Regions from separate parts of the Agrobacterium sp. fls2-241-TYG-188a genome, predicted to be linked through region 2. Evidence: predicted binding sites of a transcription regulator. Region 2 holds the regulator's gene; each other region holds the start of a gene.
What was found. Region 2 encodes LexA, which represses DNA repair genes until DNA is damaged. Its sites were predicted from a motif close to TGTTCNNNNTGTGTTCNG; they were not measured.

Region 1 (3,276 bases), 860 kb from region 2:
CGTTGCGCCTGCTCCCGCGCCGGACAAGAAATCTTGAGCCACAATGTTGTCGAGTGAACATGCCGGAGCGACCGAGACCATCGAGGCCGCTCCCGCCAAAATCAACCTCGCGCTTCATGTTACGGGTCAAAGAGCAGACGGATATCATTTGCTCGAATCGCTCGTGACCTTCACCGAGGTCGGTGACGTGATCCGCATTCGCGATGCCGCAGAGGACAGTTTCCGCATCTGCGGACCCTTTTCCGAGCTTCTTCAGCAGGAAAACGAAAGCGGTAATCTCGTTCTGAAGGCACGCGACCTTCTGCGGACGGCTTTGCCGCAATATGCCGGCCCGGTTGCCATTCAACTTGAAAAGAATCTTCCGGTTGCCTCGGGCATCGGCGGCGGATCTGCCGATGCTGCGGCTACTCTTCGCGCTCTTTGCCGTCACTGGGATTTAAAGCCGGATGCTGGGACGCTTCAACGGATTGCACTTTCGCTTGGAGCGGATGTGCCCATGTGTCTGGCCAGTCGACCTTTGATCGCCAGCGGCATTGGCGAAACCATCACCTTTCTTGCGGATATGCCGGTCATGGCGCTCGTTCTGGTCAACCCGCTGAAGGGCGTTTCGACACCGGACGTGTTCAGACGTCTTGTCAGCAAGCAAAATCCGTCACTGAAGCCGCGCGGCCACAGCAGCTGGATGGATTTCATCGCGCAAAATCGCAATGATCTTGAGCCCTCTGCCCGCGCCATTCTGGCGGAGATTACCGAGGTCTCCGATTTGCTGAGTGGCACCGGTGCGCAGCTTGTGCGCATGTCGGGCTCGGGTGCGACATGCTTTGGTATATACCCGGCGATGGATGATGCCACCGCGGCGGCGGCCCAGCTTCGCCACCAGCGCCCCGGCTGGTATGTTCAGGCAACGAAAACCATAGGCGGAATTTGACATGAGTGCAGAGAGACCCTTTATCCCGGTCGGCATTGCGGTCCTGACGGTGTCAGACACGAGAACGCTGGAAGATGACAAATCTGGCCAAACGCTTTGCGCCCGCATCTCCGAAGCCGGTCACATGCTCGTAGACCGCGCCATCGTACCCGACGACAAGGCCGCCATTCAGGAGCAGGTGCGCAACTGGACCCTCTCCGACGAAGTCGATGTGGTGATTACAACGGGTGGCACCGGCTTTACCGGCCGTGATGTGACGCCGGAGGCACTGGAACCGTTGTTTGACAAGCGGATGGATGGTTTCTCTGTGGTGTTCCACCGTATCTCGGAGGATAAGATCGGCACGTCGACAATCCAATCCCGCGCGACGGCTGGCCTTTGCAATCAGACCTTCGTCTTCGTGCTGCCCGGCTCTCCCGGCGCCTGCCGGGACGCCTGGGATGGCATCCTCAAGCCGCAGCTGGATTATCGCCACATGCCCTGCAATTTCGTGGAAATCATGCCCCGCCTTGATGAGCATCTGAAACGCGGAAAGTCCTGAGCGCTTACCGGGCAGCCCGCAGCACGCGTGCGGGAATAAGCTCGGCACTCAGCCGCCTGCTTTTCTGTGCTTTTGTGAAGTCGGACAGCGGCATACCGGGCCTTGCGGCGGACAGGGCATGCTGCTTTCCGAGCAGCAAGCCATATTCCAGCGGCGGCTGGCGTCGGCTAAGTCGCGAAAGGAAAGATGGCTTGTAGTGGCGGGACGGAGAAAACCGCGCCGCTTGCGTGTTCAGAGAGGTATATTCGAGAATATCCTCAATCCAACCGCTCTGGGGACGACTGCCCGGCTCCATGATCAGGATCCACTCACCGCGTGCAGATGCCACGATATCGCAAATGTCCCATTCCGTATGAAAGCGGCAACCCGCAGCTTCCGCCACCCGGGATGAGCCATCGCTGGACGCGTGATCGAGCACGATGACATCGCTGATGAGCCCCTCCACCGCTCCCGATACGAGCGTTGAAAGCGTGTGAGCGAGCTCAGGCTCCTGGTCACGGCATTCCATTATGACTGTCAGCATCTCGTCGTCAGCAAACCTATGAAATTTCTTCTATAAATTTCTATCGCAATGCAAAAGAAATAGCTATCACGCGTTTCCGCATTTTGTTCTTGTATTGTTCTCATCCTTCGTTTAAGAATCTGGTCATCCAACATGCTGGCAATTGCCGGTCAGGAGCATCCAGATGAGACAACATGTGCTTTCGGGGCAGGCTGCATTCCAGCCGGGTCATAGCCAGGATATTGCCAATGCTTTGGCTGATGCATCTGGTCTGCGGATCGAGATCGATCGCAGGCGCGGACGTGGCGCGGGCATCAACCCCGGCGGTCGTTTCGAAGCCCTGCAGCATGAACCTGTGGATGATGGCTGGCAGATCATCGAAGAATTGCCAGAATTTCGCACTGAAGTGCAGGTCGAAAAGCCGCGCAGCATCATTACGCGCAACGAGTCACCCGATATTCCGTTTGATCGGTCCATCAATCCCTATCGGGGTTGTGAGCATGGCTGCATCTATTGCTTTGCAAGACCGAGCCACAGCTATATGGGCCTGTCCGCGGGTCTGGACTTCGAAGCAAAGCTGTTTGCGAAGCCTGATGCCGCCAAGCTTCTGGAGAGAGAGCTCGCCAAGCCCGGCTACAAGGCCCGGGTCATCGCAATCGGCACGAACACCGACCCTTACCAGCCGATCGAGCGGGAGTGGCGCATCATGCGTCAGATTCTTGAAGTGCTGGCAAAGGCGGAACATCCGGTCGCGATCGTCACCAAGTCCGGGTTGATTACCCGCGACATCGATATTCTGGCGCCCATGGCCGCCAAGGGGCTGGTGAAGGTCGGCATTTCGGTCACGACGCTGGACCGCAAGCTGGCGCGCAGCATGGAACCTCGCGCATCAACACCCACCAAGCGGCTGGAAGCAATAAAGACGTTGACGGATGCGGGCATTCCAACGGCTGTCATGATGGCACCGGTCATTCCCGCCTTGAACGACCACGAGATCGAACGGGTTCTGGAGGCCGGAAAGGCCGCTGGCGCGACGGAAGCATCCTATGTCTTGCTGCGATTGCCGCTTGAAGTCAGCCCGCTGTTTCGCGAGTGGCTGTTGCGCAATTATCCTCACCGCTATCAGCACGTCATGTCGCTGGTTCGCTCGATGCGAGACGGCAAGGATTACGATGCCGAGTTTGGAAAACGGATGAAGGGCGCCGGGCCCTATGCGTGGCAGATCGGCCGCCGCTTCGAGATGACGACAAAGCGCCTTGGGCTGATCCGCCGTGGCATACAACTGCGCGACGATCTGTTCATTGC
Region 2 (3,276 bases):
AGCTGTGAACGACACCTGCCGCTTACGAATTCCCTGACAGACGAAGATCAGCCAATATCTCTCCGACTGCTTTCGCCTCTTCCTCATGATCGCCGTCGCGCCATGTCTCCAGAAGCGCCGCCTCTTGCCACTCCTGCATTGCAGGCAGTGAGAGAAGACGGTCCTTGTACTCCGTGGACTCCGCAGAAAGCACTGTTCCGTACGTCTGAAAGCGGAAAGCGACCGGGCAGAAAAATGCATCCACGGCCGTGAACGTGCTACCCGCCAGGAATGGGCCACCAAAGGACTTCAGACCCTGCTGCCAGAGAGCGTCGATACGCGCGATGTCCTTTTGCAGCGATGCGCTCATGGAAGCTGGGCGAATGCGAAGGCCGACACTCATGGGATGCTCGTTGCGCAGCGCCTGGAAACCCGAGTGCATTTCCGCAGCAGCTGATCGAGACCAGGCGCGAGCGGCAGCATTGTCTGCCCACCCACCGCTATGTCGTTCAGCCAGATATTCTGCAATGGCGAGCGAATCCCATACGGTGAGATCACCGTCAACAAGGCAGGGAACTTTGGCAGTGGGCGAAAACGCTGAGAAGTCCTTCGCTGAATTGCCGAAAGGAAATAGGCTTTCTTTGAAACCGATGTCCAGCGTCCGCATCAACACCCATGGACGCAACGACCAGGAGGAGTAATTCTTGTTGGCTATATAAAGATCGTACATATCGCTGCCCTCCGTTACGAACTCCCGTGCTAGCTGAGACGAGCCATTTGATACAGACCGTTTCGAAGATAGGCCTCTTCAAAATATTTGATGTGTCATGCAGGAGGGAGCGCGACGCTGGACAGCATGATTGCCTGCCAGTCGACTGCTAGAATGGCTAAACCGGTAAGAGCAATGCCCAGCTTCAGGCTCGCAAGGTGACGAACTTCCAAGCGCAACCTGAAACTAGTGAGCCAGCTACATATAAGGACGCAAAAACCGGCGCTTCTGGTGTCCAAGACCTGTTGATATCGGACAGGAGTTCGATGTCCGCGTATCTTTTCTCTAGACAGGCACTGCAAAGGGCAGCGGCCAAGGCGACCGCTACCTCCACGCATAAGAAAAGTCACCGGTCAGTGATAGCGGCGAATAAGGCCGACGAGCTTGCCCTGAATTTTGACGCGGTCCGGTCCAAAAATCCGGGTCTCATAGGCAGGGTTCGCAGCCTCAAGCGCGATCGACGCGCCCTTGCGACGAAAGCGCTTCAATGTGGCTTCTTCATCATCCACCAATGCAACAATGATATCTCCCGGATTTGCCGTGCTGACATCGCGGATAATGACCGTGTCGCCATCAAAAATCCCGGCTTCGATCATCGAATCGCCTTTGACTTCAAGCGCGTAATGTTCGCCCGCACCAATCATGTCGATTGGCACAACGACGTCATGCGTGTTGTTCTGAATGGCCGAAATGGGAACACCCGCGGCGATGCGGCCCATGACAGGGACGCTGACCGAGTTCGAATCATTCGACGCGACCGGCAGGGGTGCTGGCTCAGCCGGTTTGGTTTTGCCAAGGCTACCTTCGATGACGCTCGGCGAGAAGCCACGTTGAGGCTTGCTGGCAGGCGTGTAGGACTCAGGCAGCTTGATGACTTCAAGCGCACGCGCCCGATTCGGTAGCCGACGAATAAAGCCTCGCTCTTCGAGCGCGGTGATCAGGCGGTGGATTCCTGATTTCGATGCCAGATCAAGTGCGTCCTTCATCTCATCGAAGGAAGGCGGCACGCCAGACTCTTTCATTCTCTCATGAATGAACAGTAGCAATTCCTGCTGTTTGCGCGTGAGCATGGAGTAACACCCTTAGAGATTCGAGGCGAAGATTCGCGAAACAAATACAGAACGAACACTATATGTTCCATATGTGTTCTGCAATCCCTTAAAAATCAGTGTGCTTGTGACAATTTACATCCATTATCTTGCCCGGCCATAAAACATGCGGCTTGCAACAGTGGAATGCCCATGCCGACGAAGCGGAAGGACCCCTCATGGCGCGTGAAATCGATCATATCGTAATGCCCGTTGCAGACCTCGGCCAAGCACGGGCGCGTCTCTTGGCGCTGGGCTTTACGGTTGCTGCAGATGCAAGGCACCCCTTCGGCACCAAAAATGCCTGTGTCTTTCTCAAAGAGGGGCAGTATCTCGAACCCCTGGCAATCGGAGACGCCGCGCAATATTCCAGGGCTTGCGCAGAAGGCAACGCCTTTGTTCGACGCGATGAAGTCTTTCGAAAGCGATACGGGCAGCAGGGGTTTTCCGCAGTCGCCGGAAAAACGCACGACGCAGATGCTGATCATCATAGCTTCGTTGAGGCTGGACTTTCCGGCGGCGACGCATTTTCGTTCAGTCGACCGGTAACATTGCCGGACGGAAGCCGATCTGAAGCGAGCTTTCGCCTGGCTTTTGCGGCGGAAAAGGATGACGGAAATCTGTTCCTTTTCACCTGTGAGCGTGTCAACGCTTTTTCCGCAAAACGGTCCTACCTCACAGCTCACAAAAATGGAGCGACTGGCCTGCGCGAAATAACCCTGCGCTCAGACCGACCGGACGCCTTTGCGCCATTGGTGGACGCAGCTTTTGGTGTGTCGGCAGCAGCCGACTCAACGGGAAACCTCAGCTTTCTTACGCCCGGCGCGGTCATCCGCATCGCGCATGCGCAGACGGTTGCAGAAGAGTTTGATGGGGCCGAGCAGGAGAGCATCACTGGCCTTTTCGGTGCCGCAGTCGTCTTTTCCGTCGCTGATCTCGCCGTGACAGAGTCGTTTCTTGCTGCTAATGGCGTGGAATACACGCGCAAAGGCTCTCGACTGCTGGTTCAGCGAGCGCCCGGTCAAGGCGCGATATTTGCCTTCGAGGAGTGAAGATGAGCGTCCAGAACAATCTTAATGTGGTCGTCGGTGAAGGTGCCGGTCAGGTTACGTTCAGCAACACGAAGCGATTCTCGCTCATTGCCGGGCCATGCCAGATGGAAAGCCGCGACCATGCCTTCATGATTGCGGAAACGATGGCGGAGCTGTGCGGACGGCTCGGCATCGGGTTGGTGTACAAATCATCTTTCGACAAGGCAAACCGCACATCACTTTCCGGCCAGCGCGGCATCGGCATCGACAAGGCGCTCGAAGTTTTTGCAGAACTCAAGGCACAGTTCGGTTTCCCGGTGCTGACGGATATTCACACCGAAGAGCAATGCGGCATCGTGTCACCGGTTGTCGACATCCTGCAAATCCCGGCATTTCTCAGCCGCCAGAC
Region 3 (3,276 bases), on a different contig from region 2:
TTGCGCAGCTTGTAGGGTTCCCAATCCCGCGACAGATCGACATGCGTGACCTGCCCTTTCGCATGGACACCGGAATCGGTACGGCCCGCACCGCGAAAGCTGACGCTTTCCTTCGTCAGCGACAAAACGGCAGCTTCGAGCGCACCCTGAACCGATGGCCCATTGCTCTGCCTCTGCCAGCCGAAATAGGGCGAGCCATCATATTCGACAGTCATGCGAAAGCGTGGCATCAGCCGAGCCTCGTTCCGACGGAGACGGGCGTGCCGCGCAGGAAATCTGCAGCCAGCATCGGCTTGCCGCCTGCCTTTTGCAGCCGCAGAAGCCGCACCGCCCCGCTTGCGCAAGCGATGGTGAGGGCATCATCCAGCACGGAACCGGCCTCACCCATGCCGCTCGCTATCTCCGTTGCCAGAACTTTGACCCGCTCCGGCTTGCCGCCAATCTCCATCTCGAACCAAGCGCCCGGAAAGGGCGAGAGGCCACGAATATGATTGTGCACATCCTGGCTTGACCGGGAAAACTGGATGCGCGTTTCGGCCTTGTCGATCTTGGCAGCGTAGAGAACGCCGTCTTCCGCCTGGGGTGTCAGCGGCAGATCGCCATCTTCCAGTTTCAGCATGGCTTCACGCATCAGCCGCGCACCTGCCAGCATCAGGCTGTCATGCAATTCGCCAGCCGTCATGTTCGGCTCGATGGCGACATGCGCGGTCAGCGCAACGGGGCCGGTATCCAGCCCCTTTTCCATCTGCATCACCATCATGCCGGTTTCGGTATCGCCTGCCATGATGGCGCGTTGAATGGGAGCAGCGCCGCGCCAGCGCGGCAGGAGTGATGCATGGCCGTTGTAACAGCCAAGGCGCGTTCCGCTCAAAATCGCTTCGGGCAGCAGCAGCCCATAGGCGACAACCACCGCGACATCCGCGTTGAATGCCTTGAATTCCGCCCTGTCCTCTTCAGCCTTGAAATTAGGGGGCGTCAGAACAGGAAGGCCGAGCAATTCGGCAGCCTGATGAACGGGGGATTTCTGCAGATCCAGTCCGCGACGTCCGCCGGGCCTTGGTGGCTGCGTATAGACAGCGGCAATATCATGACCCGCATCGACAAGCGCGCGCAGGGTGGGAACGGAGAATTCCGGTGTGCCCATGAAAATGATGCGCAATGACATGTTCGTCCCCTGCCCTGCCGGCCGCACGTCCAACCTTCAGCCGGAGACCTAGATTTTTGCGCGGGCCGCTTTGGTGAATTTCTTGATGACCATATCCCGCTTCAACCGGGAAATATGATCGATGAACAGGACGCCATTGAGATGGTCGATCTCATGCTGGAGGCAGGTGGCCAGCAGGCCGTCCGCTTCCACTGTCTGCTTCTTGCCGTCCCGGTCGATATATTCAACGGTCAGTGCGGCAGGTCGTTCCACCTCGGCATAGTAGTCGGGAATGGAAAGACAGCCCTCTTCATATGTCGAAACATCATCGGAGACTTTGAGGATTTCCGGATTGATGAAGACAACCGGCTTTCTTTCCTCGTCTTCGCGGGAAATGTCGATGACAAGCATACGGCGGGGAACACCGATCTGGATGGCAGCCAGGCCAATACCGGGCGCATCATACATTGTTTCCAGCATATCGTCGGCAAGACGCACGATCTCGGCATCCACCTGTTCGACAGGCTTGGATTTCTCGCGCAACAGAGGATCAGGCAGAATAATGAGCGGTTTGATGGTCATGGCTTCCCATAACCCATCTCATCTTTCTAGGAAACAAAAAATAGAGGCCCGGAGATTCTGTTTTGCAGGCAGGTCAGGACTCATTTCGGCCCGATAAATGTTCTTGGTTTGATCTTACGAATCACCGGAAATCTGTTAGATTTGCTCATGAACATTGATCTTGCCGCATTTGGTACCACAGCTTTCAGTCTCGGTAACCTCCAGATATCGGTCGGTGCTTTGCTCGGCATCGTCGTGGCGGGCTGTCTTGTCGCCGCAATCTTCGCCTGGCGCCGCCAACCGCCGCCGGTCGATCAATCCCGCGACGAGATTACCGAACTCTTGAGAACGCAGTCTGAGCTTCACGGTCGTATCGCCGCGATGACCGAAACCTTGAGCGCGCGCCAGAACGAAATGAGCCAGACGTTGAACGAGCGGCTCGATGGCATGTCGCAGCGGATCGGCTCAACGCTGACGGAACAGACGCGCTCCACGCATGAGAACCTCAGCAAGCTGCAGGAGAGGCTCGCGGTCATCGATGCCGCGCAGGGCAATATTCAGGATCTCGCCAAGGACGTGATCGGGCTGCAGGCCATTCTCTCCAACAAGCAGACGCGGGGCGCGTTCGGGCAGGCGCGCATGGAAGCCCTGATTGCCGATGCCCTGCCATCAGGATCCTATCAGTTGCAGCCAACGCTCTCCAACGGCTTCCGGCCCGATTGCACCATCAGGATGCCCAACAACGCGCCTCCGCTCGTCATCGACGCGAAATTTCCGCTCGAGGCATGGAATGCGTTGAAGGCCGACGATGCGCCCGAGGCCAAGCGTGCGGCCACACAGCAGTTCCGTCGCGACATGGAAGTGCATATCCGCGATGTGGCTGAAAAATATCTGATTTCCGGCGAGACACAGGATACGGCCTTCATCTTCGTGCCATCGGAATCCATCTTTGCCGACATCCACCAGCATTTCGAGCCGCTGGTGCAGCGCGCGCACCGCTCCCGCGTCGTCATCGTGTCCCCCTCCCTGCTGATGCTGTCGGTACAGGTCATTCAGTCCGTTCTCAAAGACCAGAGAATGCGCGAGCAGGCGCATCTCATTCAGGGCGAAGTCGCGCTTTTGATGGATGATGTACGCCGTCTGGATGAGCGAACCCGCAAGCTGCAAGCCCATTTCGGGCTGGCGCAGAAGGACGTGGATATGATGCTGACCTCTTCGGAAAAGGTTCTGGCACGCGGCGTGAAAATCGAGAGCCTTGATTTTTCGCCATCCCAGAAGGAGATCGCCCATATCGAGGCCGAGCAGCTGCGCCGTCTGGCCGAGGGCCGCTCCAATGTGGCGAAGCTGAGAGTGGTTGACGACGAGTGATCCACTCGGCAAAGTCTGCGCTCATTCCAACTCGCTTAATCCTTATTTCGGAACAACCCGCATGATCACAGTTTTCGGCTCCATCAACATGGACCTCGTTGCCATTTCCGACCGCCTGCCGAAGCCCGGTGAGACCGTGACGGGCAAGACCTTCTCCACCGCCGCAGGCGGCAAGGGCGCAAACCAGGCGCTGGCTGCGCGGC

Region 1: QRN85_RS08305 (PA0069 family radical SAM protein) is a predicted target of LexA. The motif match lies at 2,077-2,094, and genes of this name have one in related genera.
Region 3: QRN85_RS22405 (DNA recombination protein RmuC) is a predicted target of LexA. The motif match lies at 1,825-1,842, and genes of this name have one in related genera.

Annotation. Positions count from the first base shown of each region.
Region 1 covers NZ_JARVRD010000002.1:322,324-325,599, reverse strand. The annotation lists gene QRN85_RS08325 (tetratricopeptide repeat protein) at 1-37, shown strand, start outside; gene QRN85_RS08320 (4-(cytidine 5'-diphospho)-2-C-methyl-D-erythritol kinase) at 44-928, shown strand; gene moaB (molybdenum cofactor biosynthesis protein B) at 930-1,469, shown strand; gene QRN85_RS08310 (glycosyltransferase family protein) at 1,474-1,992, opposite strand; gene QRN85_RS08305 (PA0069 family radical SAM protein) at 2,156-3,276, shown strand, end outside.
Region 2 covers NZ_JARVRD010000002.1:1,182,203-1,185,478, forward strand. The annotation lists gene QRN85_RS12455 (glutathione S-transferase family protein) at 23-709, opposite strand; gene lexA (transcriptional repressor LexA) at 1,102-1,818, opposite strand; gene QRN85_RS12465 (VOC family protein) at 2,016-2,888, shown strand; gene kdsA (3-deoxy-8-phosphooctulonate synthase) at 2,891-3,276, shown strand, end outside.
Region 3 covers NZ_JARVRD010000009.1:126,581-129,856, reverse strand. The annotation lists gene truA (tRNA pseudouridine(38-40) synthase TruA) at 1-230, opposite strand, end outside; gene fmt (methionyl-tRNA formyltransferase) at 230-1,165, opposite strand; gene def (peptide deformylase) at 1,214-1,726, opposite strand; gene QRN85_RS22405 (DNA recombination protein RmuC) at 1,874-3,073, shown strand; gene QRN85_RS22400 (ribokinase) at 3,135-3,276, shown strand, end outside.